Regions from separate parts of the Mediterraneibacter sp. ICN-202921 genome, predicted to be linked through region 1. Evidence: riboswitches for the same ligand, from Rfam matches in the RefSeq annotation. Region 1 holds a riboswitch; each other region holds the start of a gene.
What was found. Region 1 has a riboswitch for thiamine pyrophosphate ahead of thiM (hydroxyethylthiazole kinase). Riboswitches for the same ligand answer to the same signal wherever they lie in the genome.
Positions count from the first base shown of each region.

Region 2: it holds a riboswitch for thiamine pyrophosphate, as region 1 does, so the genes downstream of both, thiC (phosphomethylpyrimidine synthase ThiC) here and thiM (hydroxyethylthiazole kinase) in region 1, are expected to answer to the same signal.
Region 3: it holds a riboswitch for thiamine pyrophosphate, as region 1 does, so the genes downstream of both, WKT01_RS02085 (energy-coupled thiamine transporter ThiT) here and thiM (hydroxyethylthiazole kinase) in region 1, are expected to answer to the same signal.

Region 1 covers NZ_JBBKBE010000003.1:173,222-178,287, reverse strand. The annotation lists gene thiD (bifunctional hydroxymethylpyrimidine kinase/phosphomethylpyrimidine kinase) at 1-260, opposite strand, end outside; gene WKT01_RS04240 (HAD family hydrolase) at 283-945, opposite strand; gene thiE (thiamine phosphate synthase) at 951-1,595, opposite strand; gene thiM (hydroxyethylthiazole kinase) at 1,582-2,403, opposite strand; TPP riboswitch at 2,467-2,578, opposite strand; gene thiW (energy coupling factor transporter S component ThiW) at 2,576-3,088, opposite strand; gene WKT01_RS04220 (YbaK/EbsC family protein) at 3,352-3,831, shown strand; gene WKT01_RS04215 (SufB/SufD family protein) at 3,915-4,835, opposite strand; gene WKT01_RS04210 (ABC transporter ATP-binding protein) at 4,825-5,066, opposite strand, start outside.
Region 2 covers NZ_JBBKBE010000005.1:13,159-18,224, forward strand. The annotation lists gene WKT01_RS05825 (DUF5685 family protein) at 1-795, shown strand, start outside; gene WKT01_RS05830 (J domain-containing protein) at 776-1,402, shown strand; gene WKT01_RS05835 (hypothetical protein) at 1,393-1,926, shown strand; gene WKT01_RS05840 (diaminopimelate dehydrogenase) at 2,072-3,058, shown strand; TPP riboswitch at 3,440-3,550, shown strand; gene thiC (phosphomethylpyrimidine synthase ThiC) at 3,662-4,966, shown strand.
Region 3 covers NZ_JBBKBE010000002.1:8,730-13,795, forward strand. The annotation lists gene trmB (tRNA (guanosine(46)-N7)-methyltransferase TrmB) at 1-639, shown strand, start outside; gene WKT01_RS02065 (thioredoxin family protein) at 889-1,236, shown strand; tRNA gene WKT01_RS02070 (tRNA-Lys) at 1,393-1,465, shown strand; gene WKT01_RS02075 (EFR1 family ferrodoxin) at 1,825-2,571, shown strand; gene WKT01_RS02080 (carbohydrate kinase family protein) at 2,564-3,508, opposite strand; TPP riboswitch at 3,612-3,717, shown strand; gene WKT01_RS02085 (energy-coupled thiamine transporter ThiT) at 3,760-4,425, shown strand; gene hypE (hydrogenase expression/formation protein HypE) at 4,457-5,066, opposite strand, start outside.

The DNA of each region.
Region 1 (5,066 bases):
GCCCGTATCAGCTCACCGGACGATACCATTCCAATTTTTACGGCATCCGGGCGTATATCGTTAAATATACAGTCTAATTGTTCCTTCAAAAACCCGGGAGTCACCTCCATGATCCCTGCCACCCCAGTTGTATTCTGCGCAGTCAAGGCTGTCACAGCACTCATAGCGAATACCCCATTTGCCATCATTGTTTTAATATCAGCCTGTATTCCGGCTCCTCCGCTGCAGTCGCTTCCAGCGATCGTCAATGCAGTTTTCATCGTACTTTTCCTCTCTTTTCTTTCATTCTCCAGCCATTCTTTTATAAACCAACGCGAAATCCGTATATGCGGCCAAATAAATATCCGCCGTATTCCATATTCTTGCAAGATTTCTGTCATTTGCCTTGTCATATACGGCAACTGTCTTAAAACCTGCCTTCTTCGCCGTTAGGACAGCGTGATACGCATCTTCAAATACCCATGTATTTTCAGGTTCTGTATCCATCTGCAGCGCTGCGGCCAGATAAATATCCGGCTGCGATTTACTGCTTCCAATCTCTGCACATGTAAAAATCCCTTGAAAATAAGAAAAAACTCCTAATCTTTTTAATGCTGCTTCTGCATTTTGCCTATCTCCGGATGTCGCGATCGTCATGGGTATTTTTCTCGCTTTAAATTCATCCAGATATTGTCTTACGCCTTCTTTCAGAGGAACTTTCTCTCTGTAAAACTCTTCTACCCGTCTGTTCAGGCCACTTACCACCTCCGTTTCCGTAAGCGCGAGTCCATATGTTTTGATCAGATATGCAGCGCCTTCCTCCAAACTCATCTCAAAGAGGATATTTCTAAGATCTTTTTCTGCCGCTATCCCTAAACTCTTCAAATATAATTCTCCTAAGTTTTCCCAAACAGGCATGGAATTTAAAAGCGTTCCATCCACATCAAATACGATACCTTTTATCATTTTCTTTATCTTTCACCTAGCATTTCTTTTGTCAGATCACGCAGTCTCTTTGCTGCATTTTGTATATCTGACTGTGCAAAGACAGCACTGATGACTGCTATACCGCAGATTCCACTTCCTTTTAGTCTCATAACGTTTGCTTCGCCAATCCCACCGATCGCGATCACCGGAATATTTACTGCCGCACAGATTTCTTTTAGCGTCTCATGATCGACTTCTTTTGCGTCTGCCTTAGAACCTGTAGCAAATACTGCTCCTACTCCCAAATAATCTGCGCCATTTTTTTCTGCTTTTACAGCTTGCTCTACTGTCTGCGCCGATACACCGATGATCTTATCCTCACCCAGTATTTCTCGTGCATGCAGCGCTTCCATATCACTTTGACCCACGTGCACTCCATCTGCGTCAACCGCTTTTGCGATTTCTACATTATCATTGATCACAAACGGGACTTTGTACTGGCTGCAAAGTTCTTTTATCGTTTCTGCCTCTTTTAAAAATGCGGCTTCCTCCAGATTTTTTTCCCTGAGCTGTATAAATGTCGCGCCTCCTTTTAAGGCTTCTTCCACTTGTTCACAAAGTCTCTTTCCATGCAGCCATCTTCTGTCTGTCACCGCATAAAGAAGTAGATCTTTTTTAGAGCACCTCATACTTTGCACCTCTTTCTAATTCTTCTCCTGTCATATTATAAACTGCATCGATGATACGGCTGCGATATGTCGCATTTCCATCTCCTTTGCACATATAACTAAACCCGATCTCCCCGGCAAGTCCCATTGCACAGACTGCTGCTGCCGCAGCTTCCAGATGATTCTCCGGATTCGCTGTCAGATATGCTGTCATCATGCCGGATAACTGACATCCGGTTCCGGTAACCTTCCCCATCTCCGGACGTCCATTTCGTATCACATAACATTGTTTTCCGTCTGATACAAGATCAATGGCCCCTGTGACAGCAATGATCGTCTTCGTTTCATCCGCAAATTTTTTCACAAAAGCAACCGCTTCTTTCAGATTCTCTTCTTTCACGATATCTGCTATGTCCGCATCTACCCCCTTTGTCGTCCCGCTTCCATTTGCCAGCGTCCTGATCTCCGACATATTTCCACGGATAGCGGTCAGTTGGATTTCCTTCAGCAATCTCAGCGCCGTATTCGTTCTAAGCGCACTGGCGCCTGCCCCCACCGGATCCAGCAGGACAGGATGCCCCAATACATTTGCCTTTCTTCCTGCCTTAAACATTCCTTCTATACTTGTTTTGTGCAAAGTTCCAATATTGATATTAAGTCCGCCGCAGATAGATGTAATGTCCTCCACATCTTCTGCTTCATCCGACATGATCGGACTTCCTCCACAGGCCAGCAATATATTCGCCACATCATTTACAGTAACATAATTTGTAATATTATGTACCAAAGGAGCAGTTTTTCTCACTTGCTGCATGCACTTTTTTATCATATGATAAATCCTCCTATGCTTCTTATTCGATAAAAGCGGGTATACCAATGAGGTATACCCGCTGCGAATGCGTTTATATATTCCCTACGTTGGCATTATCCAAATCAGGTCACGGGTCTAGACACGTTCGTCTACTCTCAGCCTGCCTGCTGCGCAAGCTCCCCTGTTATTTCTATTGATAATTCAAATTTCCCAGATATATATCCAACACTTTCATTCTTTTCATCACAGTAACGAGAACAACTGCCAGTATCGTGCCGCCAAAACTAGAAATAAAAAATGGAATCACGAAACCAAAAACAGCGCTGTCGCTTCCCATCAGAAACGCTGCAACCGGATAACTTAAAATCCCTCCGATCACTGATGTACCGAACAGTTCACCTACATATGCATAAGGCAGATGTTTCCCATACTTATATAACATACCACAGAGAAACGCTCCACACATGGATCCCGGAAATGCCAGCAGTGTCCCGGTTCCCATCAAATTACGCAAAAGACTCGTTACAAACGCCATCCCTACCGCATACCCCGGTCCTAAAAAGACGCCGCCCAATATATTGATAAAATGCTGGACTGGAGCACATTTTGACGCGCCCACCGGAATAGACAGCGGAGAACAGACAATACCGACAGCTACAAGAATGCCTGCCAAAGCAAGCTTTTTTACATTGATGTTTTTCATGTTAACCTCCTGAAATAACGGTCGATACTCCTTGGTATCCTCTCACTCCGGAACACGGATTCCCTCGCAGGTTATTTTCGTACCTCGTACGCCGGTACAGTAAAAACCCAAACGGCGCTCCCCGCCTGAGAAAACTCTTTGTCAGATATCCGCCCATATCTTACCACAATCCTCTTTTACTGTAAAGATACTTCTGTTATAATACACAATAGTAAACTTGGTATCCTATATCATAAATAACAGGAAAAATAAAGGAGATCACAATGTCTGTTCAGATTGTTAAAGATTATTTTAAAAACAAAAATATATCTAAAGAAATTATTGAGTTTTCATCTTCCAGTGCAACTGTTGATCTTGCGGCACAAGCCGCCGGTGTAGAACCTGCACGTATTGCCAAAACACTTTCTTTCTATACTAAGGAAAGAGATACTGCCATCCTTATTGTAACTGCAGGAGACACAAAAATAGACAATAGTAAATTTAAACATTTCTTTAGCATGAAAGCTAAAATGTTATCTCCTGAAGATGTCGAAACCTACACTGGACACGCCGTCGGGGGAGTATGTCCTTTTGGAAATCCCTCCTCAGTCACGACGTATCTGGACGTGTCCCTAAAGCGCTTTTCCACCGTATTCCCCGCTGCGGGGAGCGCAAATTCCGCAGTAGAAGTGACCTGTGAAGAATTAGAAAAATTTGCAGAAGCCGCAGACTGGATCGACGTGTGTAAGACACCCTCTGTCTGACACTCTCAGGAAAAACTTTCAAAACATAACAAAAAGGGAATGACCACGGTTGTTAGAACATACCGTCTGTCATCCCCCTTTTTTTATTTCAAGAAATTTTCGATGATCACTGCCTCTGCCTCTTCCTCGTTGAGTCCGAATGTCCGCAGTTTGATCAGCTGTTCATCATTGATCCTTCCAATTGCCGCTTCATGTACGATCTGCGCATCCACATGCCTTGCGTTAATCTCCGGAATGGAACTGATCTCTGCTTCATCCATGATGATAGAATCACACTGCACATGTGCATGGCAGAGATTGTTTCCGATTGCTTTCGGATGGAACACCTGTCTGGATTTCCCTTTTGCAACAGAACGTGACACAATCCTGGCAGAACTATTTTCTCCCATCAGCTGCACATCCATATTCGAGATTGCTGTCTGTTCTTCATGTGTCATCAGCTTCTCCGTCACAAAAAGCTTAGCGTTTTCTGCCAGTTCAATATAATTTTCTCTTTCTGTAGAATCAACGCCCTTAATCTGTGAAGTCTCAAGTGTAAACACAGAGTTCTCACCTACGTATATTTTTGTAACTGGATTCAACACTTTTTTCCCCGTGCCGTCTCCTTGTGCATAGTGGTTCTCTATATATTTTACATTGGCGTTTTCCCCTACATGGAAAGTATGGATACCGTCATGCCTCGTCTCGCTGCATCCTTCTCCATGAATCCCACATCCGGCGATAATGGTGACATCCGCTCCATCTTCTATATAGAAATCATTATATACAACATCTACACCTTCCTTTGACATAACAACCGGAATGTGTACCTGCTCGTTTTTTGCCTCGCCGCTGATATGGATATCAATACCTGGTCGATCTTCCTTTTTCACTATATGGATGTGTCTGCTGTCACCGTGACATACAGCCATCCCGTTTAACCTTAAATTATATGCGCCCTTCTGTTTAAATCCATAGGAATCTATCACATCCAGCACATCCTGCGTCACTTTATCAAGCTCCATAGAGTTCCCCTCCTTTTTGCTTACGACATTCACAGGCGTCCATTGCATGTCCAAATAACTCCGGCATGATTTCTTGTGCCGTACCGATGCTTTTTTTCTTTCCATCCGCAATCACCATAATACGATCCGCCATCTCAATGATCCGCTCCTGATGAGAGATTAAAATAAGACTTTCCTTTTTTTCTCTGTGGATCTGTTCAAAACGTTTGATCAGCATAGAAAAACTCCACA
Region 2 (5,066 bases), on a different contig from region 1:
GCATATTACTGCGGACTTTGCCATATCCTGAAAGAAAAATACGGTATATCCGGACAGATGACACTGACGTACGATATGACATTTGCGATCATTTTGCTGACGTCTTTATATGAGAGCCAGACTTGTACAGAAGTGCATAGATGTAAGGTGCATCCGATAAAAAAACAGCAGATGCTGCAAAACGAGATCACGGAATATGCGGCAGATATGAATGTTTTGCTTGCATGGTATCATCTAGAAGATGACTGGCGGGATGAAAAGAAAGTAAGCGCATTTCTGGCAAAGGGGGCGCTGAAGCGTAAGGCGAAACGGATCATTGCAAAGTATCCGCGTCAGAGCCAGGCAATCGAAACCTCCCTGAAAGAACTTGCCGCCTGCGAAAAAGAAAATAGTACAGATCTTGACCGGACGGCAGGATGCTTTGGGCGTTTGATGGAGGAATTGTTTGTCTGGCAGGAGGATATGTGGGAAAAGAGTTTGCGCAGAATGGGCTTTTTCCTGGGAAAGTTTATATACATCATGGATGCGTATGAGGATCTGGAAGAGGATCTGAAAAAGAAATGCTATAATCCGCTTAAGAAACTTTGCACGCAGGAAGATTATGAAGAAAAATGCAGGGAGATCCTCTGTATGATGATCGCAGAGTGCAGTGTGGAATTTGAAAAGCTGCCATGTATCGTAGATGTGGACATTTTGAGAAATATATTGTATGATGGAGTCTGGAATCGCTATCATAAGATACAGTTGAAGAAAAGAGAAGGAAAGGAAAAGAAAAATGACGAAAAATCCATATGATGTACTGGGCGTGTCACCCAATGCATCGGATGATGAGATAAAAAAGGCATACCGTGATCTGACAAGAAAATACCATCCGGATGCGAATGTAAATAATCCGCTGGCAGATCTGGCGGAGGAGAAATTCAAAGAAGTACAGGAAGCGTATGATACGATCATGAAAGAACGCTCCACCGGAAGCACAGGGGGATATTCCTACGGCTACGGCGGCGGATATAATCAGGCGCAGCAAGATCCGCAGATGCAGGCAGCCATAAATTATGTGAACAGCCGTCATTACCGGGAAGCTTTGAATGTGCTTGATCAGATCCAGAACCGTTCGGCAATGTGGTATTATGTCAGCGGATGTGCCAACGCAGGGATTGGGAATAATCTTGTGGCAAGAGAGCATGCGGCACAGGCCGTCAACATGGAACCGAATAATCTGCAGTACCGTCAGTTCCTAAATCAACTCGATTTTAGCAGCCGCAGATACCAAAGCAATCCATATGGCGGCGGATATGGAACAGGAGGATCTTCCTGCGGCACAGGAAATATGTGCTGTGACCTATGGTGTGCAGACAGTTTGTGTGAATGTATGGGAGGAGATCTTTGTTCATGCATGTAAAAGCAAAATCTATGGCATTCGGCGGCCTGCTGCTTGCAGTGTCGGTCGTATGCATGTCTCTTGGCAGTGTGATTGAGACAAATACATTGTTCCTTTTAGCGGCAGCCTCTTATTTTGTAGGTATTGTGATCCGCGAATATGGTTTGAAGATAGGGGCCGCCTTTTATCTGGCAGATGTTTTGCTGGGAGTTTTGGTCGCGCCAAATAAAATTTATGTGCTTTCATTTGCGGCTATGGGGTTTTATATTTTGGCAGTGGAATGTATCTGGCATGTGCTGGAAAAGCATCCTAACATAGAGAAACGCCATATTTTATTCTGGATGATGAAATATGTGATCTTTAATGTTATGTATATCCCTATGGTACTGGTTTTTCAGGAACTGTTGTTTTCAAAAGCCATTCCGGGTTCTATGCTCCTCATCGTTATTGCGGCAGGCCAGGCCGGTCTATGGGTCTATGACAGGGCATATGAGTATGTACAGGGACATATATGGAATAAAATGCGCGGCAGACTGCTGCGGTAGAGAGTCCGTAAAGGGCTCTTTTTGTTTGGTTTTTCTGTTGGTCTGTATACAAAAAATGTGTGTGATGATATGAAAATTCTTGAAAAATCCAAAAGGTACTCGTATAATAAAAACCGAATTGTATAAGAAAGGAGAAATGTTCGTTATGAGTATAAGAATTGGGATTTTAGGATATGGAAATCTAGGGCGCGGCGTAGAATGTGCGATCAAGCAGAATCCGGATATGGAACTGGCTGCTGTATTTACCCGCAGAAATCCAGAGGATGTAAAGATTTTAACAGAAAGTGCGGCAGTATGTGCTTTAGCAGAGGCGGAAAACTGGAAAGATAAAATAGATGTTATGATTTTGTGCGGAGGCAGCGCTACAGATCTGCCGGAGCAGACGCCGGTCTATGCAAAATTATTTAATGTGGTGGACAGCTTTGATACACATGCACGTATCCCGGAGCATTTTGCAAATGTAGATGCGGCTGCAAAAGAAGGAGGAAAAGTAGGACTCATCTCCGTAGGCTGGGATCCGGGGATGTTCTCTCTGAACAGAATGTACGCAAACGCGATCCTGCCGCAGGGGAACGATTATACATTCTGGGGCAAAGGAGTCAGCCAGGGACATTCTGACGCGATCCGTCGTGTGGAAGGCGTAAAAGACGCAAAACAGTATACAGTTCCTGTTGAGGAAGCTTTAAAGGCAGTTAGAGATGGAGAGAATCCAGAATTGACAACACGCCAGAAACATACAAGAGAGTGCTATGTAGTATTGGAAGAAGGCGCGGATGCGAAGAAAGTGGAAGAAGAGATCAAAAATATGCCGAACTATTTCGCTGATTATGATACAACAGTGCACTTTATCAGTGAAGAAGAGTTAAAGAAAGAGCACAGTGGAATTCCACATGGCGGATTTGTGCTCCGCAGTGGAAAGACAGGCTGGAATGAAGAAAATGCTCATCTGATCGAGTATAGTTTGAAATTGGATTCCAATCCAGAGTTTACTTCCTCTGTGATCGTTGCATATGCAAGAGCAGCGTACAGACTGGCAGAAGAAGGACAGACAGGCTGCAAGACAGTATTTGATGTCGCGCCGGCGTATTTAAGTATAAAGAGTGGAGAAGAACTAAGAGCACATATGCTGTAAATAGGAAGTTAATCGACAAAGCAGCGCAAATGTGTCTTATATATTTTTCCCCGATCTTTTCACTGGATTTGATCGTCTGGCTTTGTTTCTGATATAAGAAAACAAAATAAGCCTGCCGGCGCGGCAGATAAGCATTTCCTGCTGCATGCGCTGTTAGGCTTATGTATTTTTATAAAAGGAAAGAGCCACATATTGCTGTGACTCAAAGGGGGAAAAAGTTTATGAAAAAGTGTTCTATCTTTAGAACAATTATAGTATATAAAATAATTGTGTAAAAAGTGTGATGGACTTTTGAATGGATTATGAACAAATCTATAAAAAAATATGAAGAGTTCCCGCTAAGTTAGTAATTGCAAATGCAATTGCAGTATATTATAATACTTTTATAAAAAGGGGTGCTCGCGTTTAAAGCGGGCTGAGAGTAAGCTGAGATGCTTTAACCCATAACCTGATTTGGATAATGCCAACGTAGGGATATACGATCATGGACAGAGGATTAAGATGACCGGACTGCCGCAAAGTATATGTATACGTTGCGGCAGTTTTTTGCTGCAATAGTATTGTCTGATGAAGGAGCAAGAAAAAGAAAGGTGGAAGAATACGATGAGAAACTTCTCGACACAGATGGAGGCAGCAAGAAAGGGAATCATAACAGAAGAATTAAAAAAAGTAGCGCAAAAGGAAAGGATGACAACAGACGAGTTATTGCCGCTCGTAGCAGAAGGAAAAGTGGTGATATGCGCAAATAAAAATCATACTTGCATAGACCCGGAGGGAGTCGGTTCTATGCTCCGTACAAAAATAAATGTAAATTTAGGAGTTTCACGAGACTGTAAAGACTATGATATAGAGATGAAAAAAGTGATGGAAGCTGTTAATATGGGAGCACATTCTATCATGGATCTTTCTTCCCATGGGGATACGATCCCTTTCCGGAGAAAGCTGACGGCAGAGTGTCCGGCAATGATCGGGACTGTACCGGTATATGATTCAGTGATCCACTATCAGAGAGATCTAGATACATTATCGGCAAAAGATTTTATTGATGTGATCAGGCTTCATGCAGAGGACGGCGTGGATTTTGTGACACTGCACTGTGGAATAACAAGAAAGACGATTGAGCAGATACGAAATCACAAAAGAAAGATGAATATTGTATCCAGAGGGGGATCGCTTGTTTTTGCATGGATGTGCATGACAGGAGAGGAAAATCCTTTTTATGAATATTATGATGAAATTCTGGATATTTGCCGGGAATATGATGTCACGATTTCTTTGGGAGACGCATGTCGTCCCGGCTGCCTTGCGGATGCGACAGATGTATGCCAGATGGAAGAACTGATCCGGCTGGGTGAACTGACAAAACGTGCCTGGGCGAAGGATGTGCAGGTGATGGTAGAAGGACCGGGACATATGCCGCTGGATCAGATCGCGGCCAATATGAAAGTACAGCAGTCTGTATGCCAAGGCGCACCTTTTTATGTGTTAGGACCATTGGTGACAGATATTGCGCCAGGATATGACCATATTACCGCGGCGATCGGAGGCGCAGTTGCCGCAGCGGCAGGAGCTGCCTTTTTGTGTTATGTAACGCCGGCGGAACATTTGGCTTTACCAAATGTAGAGGATGTAAAGCAGGGAATCATTGCTTCTAAGATCGCTGCGCATGCTGCAGATATAGCAAAAGGAGTAAGAGGAGCCAGAGAAATGGATGACCGGATGGCAGACGCAAGAAAAGCGCTGGATTGGGAAGCGCAGTGGGCATGTGCCTTTGACCCAGAGACAGCGAAGGCTATACGGGATGACAGAAGCCCCGAACATGATGATACTTGTTCCATGTGCGGAAAGTTCTGTGCAGTTCGCAGTATGAACAAAGCCTTGGCAGGAGAGCATATTGATATTCTATAGATAACAAAGATTTATAGCCGAAGCAGCCACCCATAGGCGGGTGGCTGTGTCTATCAAGCTTCTTTTCATGCTTTATCAGCAATTTTCTTGACTGCTTGAA
Region 3 (5,066 bases), on a different contig from region 1:
AATATTCCCAGAGCAGAAGGAATGATCAGACTGCACAGGGCAGTGATACAAAGACCGGAAGCGCAGAAAGGCAGCTGGAGACAAGTATTTGGAAATAAGAATCCTATTTATATAGAAATCGGAATGGGCAAAGGGCAGTTTATTCTGGAGATGGCAAGACAACACCCGGAAGTGAATTTTGTCGGGATCGAAAGATATTCCAGCGTGCTTCTGCGGGCTATTGAAAAATTCGATACAGAAGAGTTTCAGTCGTTGGAAAATATCCGTTTTATCTGTATGGATGCAAGGAATGTGGAGGATGTGTTTGCGCCGCAAGAGGTTGAAAAGATCTATCTGAACTTTTCAGATCCATGGCCAAAGGCAAGACACGCGAAACGAAGGCTTACTTCTGTAGAATTTCTGAGAAGATATGAAGGAATCCTTGCAGACAAAGGTGAGGTAGAATTTAAGACAGACAATACACAGTTATTTAATTTTTCTTTGGAACAGGTCAAAGAAGCAGAATGGCTTCTGGTCAGGTATACGTATGACTTACATCATAATGAAGAAATGAACCAGGGAAATGTGATGACAGAATATGAAGAAAAATTTTCTGCGAAAGGGAATCCGATCAATAAACTGATCGCAATGAAGAAATAGACGCTGCAAGTTTCACATTTGCATACTTTATTCATATAGTAATATATATCAGTACCCGCATGAAGGGAGAGAAAATGCTGTGAGATGGAAGAAGAGCTGGAAGATCTGTATGCGGGAGAAAATGTATCGTATGCCGGGAATCAACAGGCGGCTGATGTGTATAAGATGTTCCTTTGATGAAGTGTACCGAATTTTAAATACCGGTTTTTGTCATGGGGAGGAAAAAGAAAAAAGATGTAGGTGAATAAAGTGAATGATAAGTTCCAAAGGAAAGAAAAGACAAAGATTCGGGTCACACAGGAGAATTACAGTCTTGAGGTACTGTCATCCGATCTGCCTGTCCTGGTGGAATTTTATGCATCCTGGTGTGGGAAATGCGCCATGATGCAGGCGATCGTGGAGCAGATCACGGAACAATATAAGGGTATCATAAAGGTATGCCAGATTGACATTGATGAGTCGCCGGCGATCGTATCACAGTTTGAGGTGACGGTAGTTCCCACTTTCGTGCTTTTTGTAGAAGGGAAACCAGTGGCAGCTGCCAGTGGAGTGATCGGGAAAGATAGAGTGGAAACGATGATAGAGGACTATAAATGAAAAGCAGAATTTCTGTGCTGGGATAGAAAACCTGGCACAGAGATGAAGAAAAAGGTCAAAAACCGGAAAAAATTGAAAAAACCTCTTGCAATACTGAAAAAACTGTTATATAATAACCCTTGCGTTATGAAAATAACAGATAAAATATTGCAGGACGCGCGATTAGCTCAGTTGGTAGAGCACCTGACTCTTAATCAGGGTGTCCAGGGTTCGAACCCCTGATCGCGCACTTAGAAATCACTGTTTTTGCGGACGTTGTGAGCCGCGGGGACGGTGGTTTTTTTGTGTGTTTTGCTTTTGGAGTTTGTTTTTAGCAGTGTTGGCGTACTGGGATAGTTGACTTTTTATTGTGGCGTATATTTGGAACTGTTATAATAGAGACGTGAAGAAAACGGTAAATTCAAATTTGACGAAGGAAGAATCGGAATTGATGGAGGTAAATAATTTGAAAAGATTGACAGCAATGATAGTTTTACCGCTTTTATACTAACTCTTATGCAGAAGATGGAATGGTAGTAGTACGAATTGGAAATGAATGGATAGAGTTCAAAGTGAAATAAATATCTGAATTTGAAGGAGGGATAGAAAATGGTCTTGTATTTTTCAGGCACTGGGAACAGTGCGTATATTGCAGAGAGGATCGCACAGGCTTTGGAAGAAGAAATCTGCTCCTTAAACCAGAAGATCAAAGAGCACAGACTTTTCGCAGGTCCGACACAAAAACGGATGATTTTTGTACTTCCCACATATGCCTGGCGTATACCAAAGGTGGTGGAGGAGTGGATTCTAAAATCCAGATTTACGGGAAAACCGGACGTATATTTCGTAATGAATTGCGGTTCCGAGATTGGAAGTGCCGCGAAGTATATAAGACGGCTGTGTAAAGAGAAAGACTTTTGCTATAAAGGGTGTGCGCAGATCATCATGCCAGAAAATTATCTTGCTATGTTTCAGGTCCCCAAGGAGGAAGAGGCTAAAGCAATCATAGAGAAAGCAGAACCCAAAATAGAAAAAGTCATACAGCAGATCGCCGCAGGAGAAGCGCTGGAAGAAGAGAAGGAAGGGTTTTTGGGCGCTTTCTTGAGCGGCCCGGTCAATGCAGTATTTTATCCGGCGGTCGTTCATGCGAAGAAATTCTGGGCAGACGATCAGTGTATCGGCTGCCGCAGGTGTGCAGACGCCTGCCCATTGAACAATATTACGATGGAGGAGCAAAGACCGCAGTGGCATGCTATGTGCACACACTGTATGGCATGCATCACGGTCTGCCCTGTAAAGGCTATTGAATATGGAAGAAAAAGTGCAGGAAAGCCACGGTACCGCTGTCCTATGTAAGAAAGTTTTCTACTTGGTCTCGATCTTGTACACCGGAAGTGGCGCCTACTGATTGTATGCAAAGGGCAGCACAGGCAGAAGCGAAAGTGAGCGCCTGCTTGAAGTCTTTGCCCCGGAGGATGGAAGAGAGGAAACCGGCGGCAAAATTATCTCCGGCTCCTGTACTGTCTGCGACATGTACGGGAAATGCTGGCAGAGTGAAAGAAGCCGCTGCATTTTTGGCGAAACAGCCGTTCTCGCCGGCTTTGATGATGACATTTTTTACACCATAGTTTAAAAAGACATCTGCCATAGCTGTATAGTCTTTTTCCTGTGTATAAAATGCGGCTTCGCTTTCATTGGGAAAGATATAATCTATGTAAGGCAGTGCAGCTTTAAGATCTGTGAGGGAAAGCGGAGAATGCAGGGGCAGTTTGGTATCTGCCGCTACGATAGCGCCGGCTGCCTTGGCGGTCCGGCAAATGGAGGCAATCGTTTCCGGCCGGGTAAGAGGCGGGCGGAAAAGGCTGGCAAGGCAGACAAGCCGCGCATCTTGGAATAATGTGGGCGGTATATGCAGGAAATCATCTAGGCGGGAAACCGCATTGATGGATTTTCGGTTTCCGTCTGTATTGACCAATAAGGGGGAAACAGGAGTAGGTACGTTATTGCTGTGCAGGATGGAATCGGTCAATATACCGTTATCCGCAAGCAGTTCATGCAGAGTTTTTCCGGCAAGGTCGTTTCCAAGGACGCAGACTGTGCGTACAGTATGTCCGAGGCGTGAGAAGATAACAGATTCGTTGAAGGCATCTCCGCCGGGAGAAAGGGTGACAGAGTCTGCGGTCTGCACACGTGTATTTTCGGAAGCCGCATTCCAGCCTTTGATGATACAATCCATGAGGACCTGGCCGATACACAGGATTTCGGGTGCTTGAAAAGATTCTGCTGATTTCATCTTTTTCTCCTTTTTAAAAATCTTGTATAGGATAACCGAAAAAAGAGCCGCGCTTGACTTTTCTCGGTATTCTGTTTAAAATATAGAATCGAAATAATATAAAAATGATGACAAGGGGAGCTTGTGTTGCAGGCTGAGAGGAAGTTTTAAGCTTCGACCCGTAACCTGATTTGGATAATGCCAACGTAGGGATATACATATGTGGTTTTTTAAGCCCTCCTTGTTTTCAGAAAAAAGCAAGGAGGATTTTTATGTTAAATTTTTTAGTCAATGCAGAGGGAGGACTGACTACTGCCGGCTATGCAGTGAGTATAATCGCAGGGATCGTACTGTTTATCGCAGCGTTGTTTTTCGCCGGAAAAAGCGCAGGGAAAAAGAAGATGTCGGCAAAACAGCTTGTCTTTTGCGCAATGGCGATCGCGCTGGCATTTCTGACGTCCTATCTTAAGGTATTTCAGCTTCCATGGGGCGGAAGCGTCACTTTATGCAGCATGTTGTTCATTGTCCTCGTAGGCAACTGGTATGGAGTGAAAACGGGTGTTTTGGTGGGACTTGCCTATGGACTTCTGCAATTTTTACAAGAACCGTACGTCTTATCCTTTTTCCAGGTATGCTGCGATTATATACTTGCCTTTGCGGCTCTTGGTGTGGCAGGTTTCTTCGCAAAGAGCAGTCATGGGCTGGTGAAAGGCTATATTGCCGGCGTGCTGGCAAGAGGCGCATTCCATGCGCTGGGCGGATATTTATACTGGATGAGTTACATGCCGGATACATTCCCGCAGTCTTTGAAGAGTATTTATCCGATCGTTTATAACTACAGCTACCTTTTGGCAGAAGGGATCCTGACGGTCATTCTTCTGTCTGTTCCGGCCGTGTCGAAGGGACTGCAGCGTATCCGTCAGATGGCACTGGAATAAGTCTCTGCGGATATTCCGGAAGAAAAAAATGTCAACAGATCCTGGGAAGCTGCTGTCCGCTGAGTTTGGCAAGGATCCTTTTGCCTCCAATCTTTGTTTTTAAGAGCACATGACCGGGCATATCTTCTGTAACCGTTCCGATCACTGCCGCATGTTCACCGCCGGACACTTCTTTTAGAGCGTTCAGGACAGGCGCGCATGCTTCCGGAGCGGTCACAAGAAGCATCCTGCCTTCACAGGCACAGTAGAGTGGGTCCAGTCCCAGCAGATCACAGGCTGCTTCCACAGGCGCGTCTACAGGGACGGCATCTTCTTCTATCTCGATGGAAAAAGGCATGTTCTCCGTAAATTCATTTAAGGCCGTTGCGATTCCGCCTCTGGTAGGATCCCGCATGATGCGGATGCCGGAGCAGGCGGGAGAACTGTTCGGGAGAGCTGTCTGTGTTTTTTCTGCCGCATGGATGGCAGCTTCTGTTAGGAGATGGAGACATTGACAGTCGGAACGTAAGGAAGATGTTTGGGCATCTTGTAAAGAGAGCAGTCCGGAACGTGCCATCATAACAGCAGCGCCATGGCAGCCTGCGCTGCCGCTTAAGATGACCGTGTCTCCTTTACGGATACCGGATTTCCCGGGGAAATGG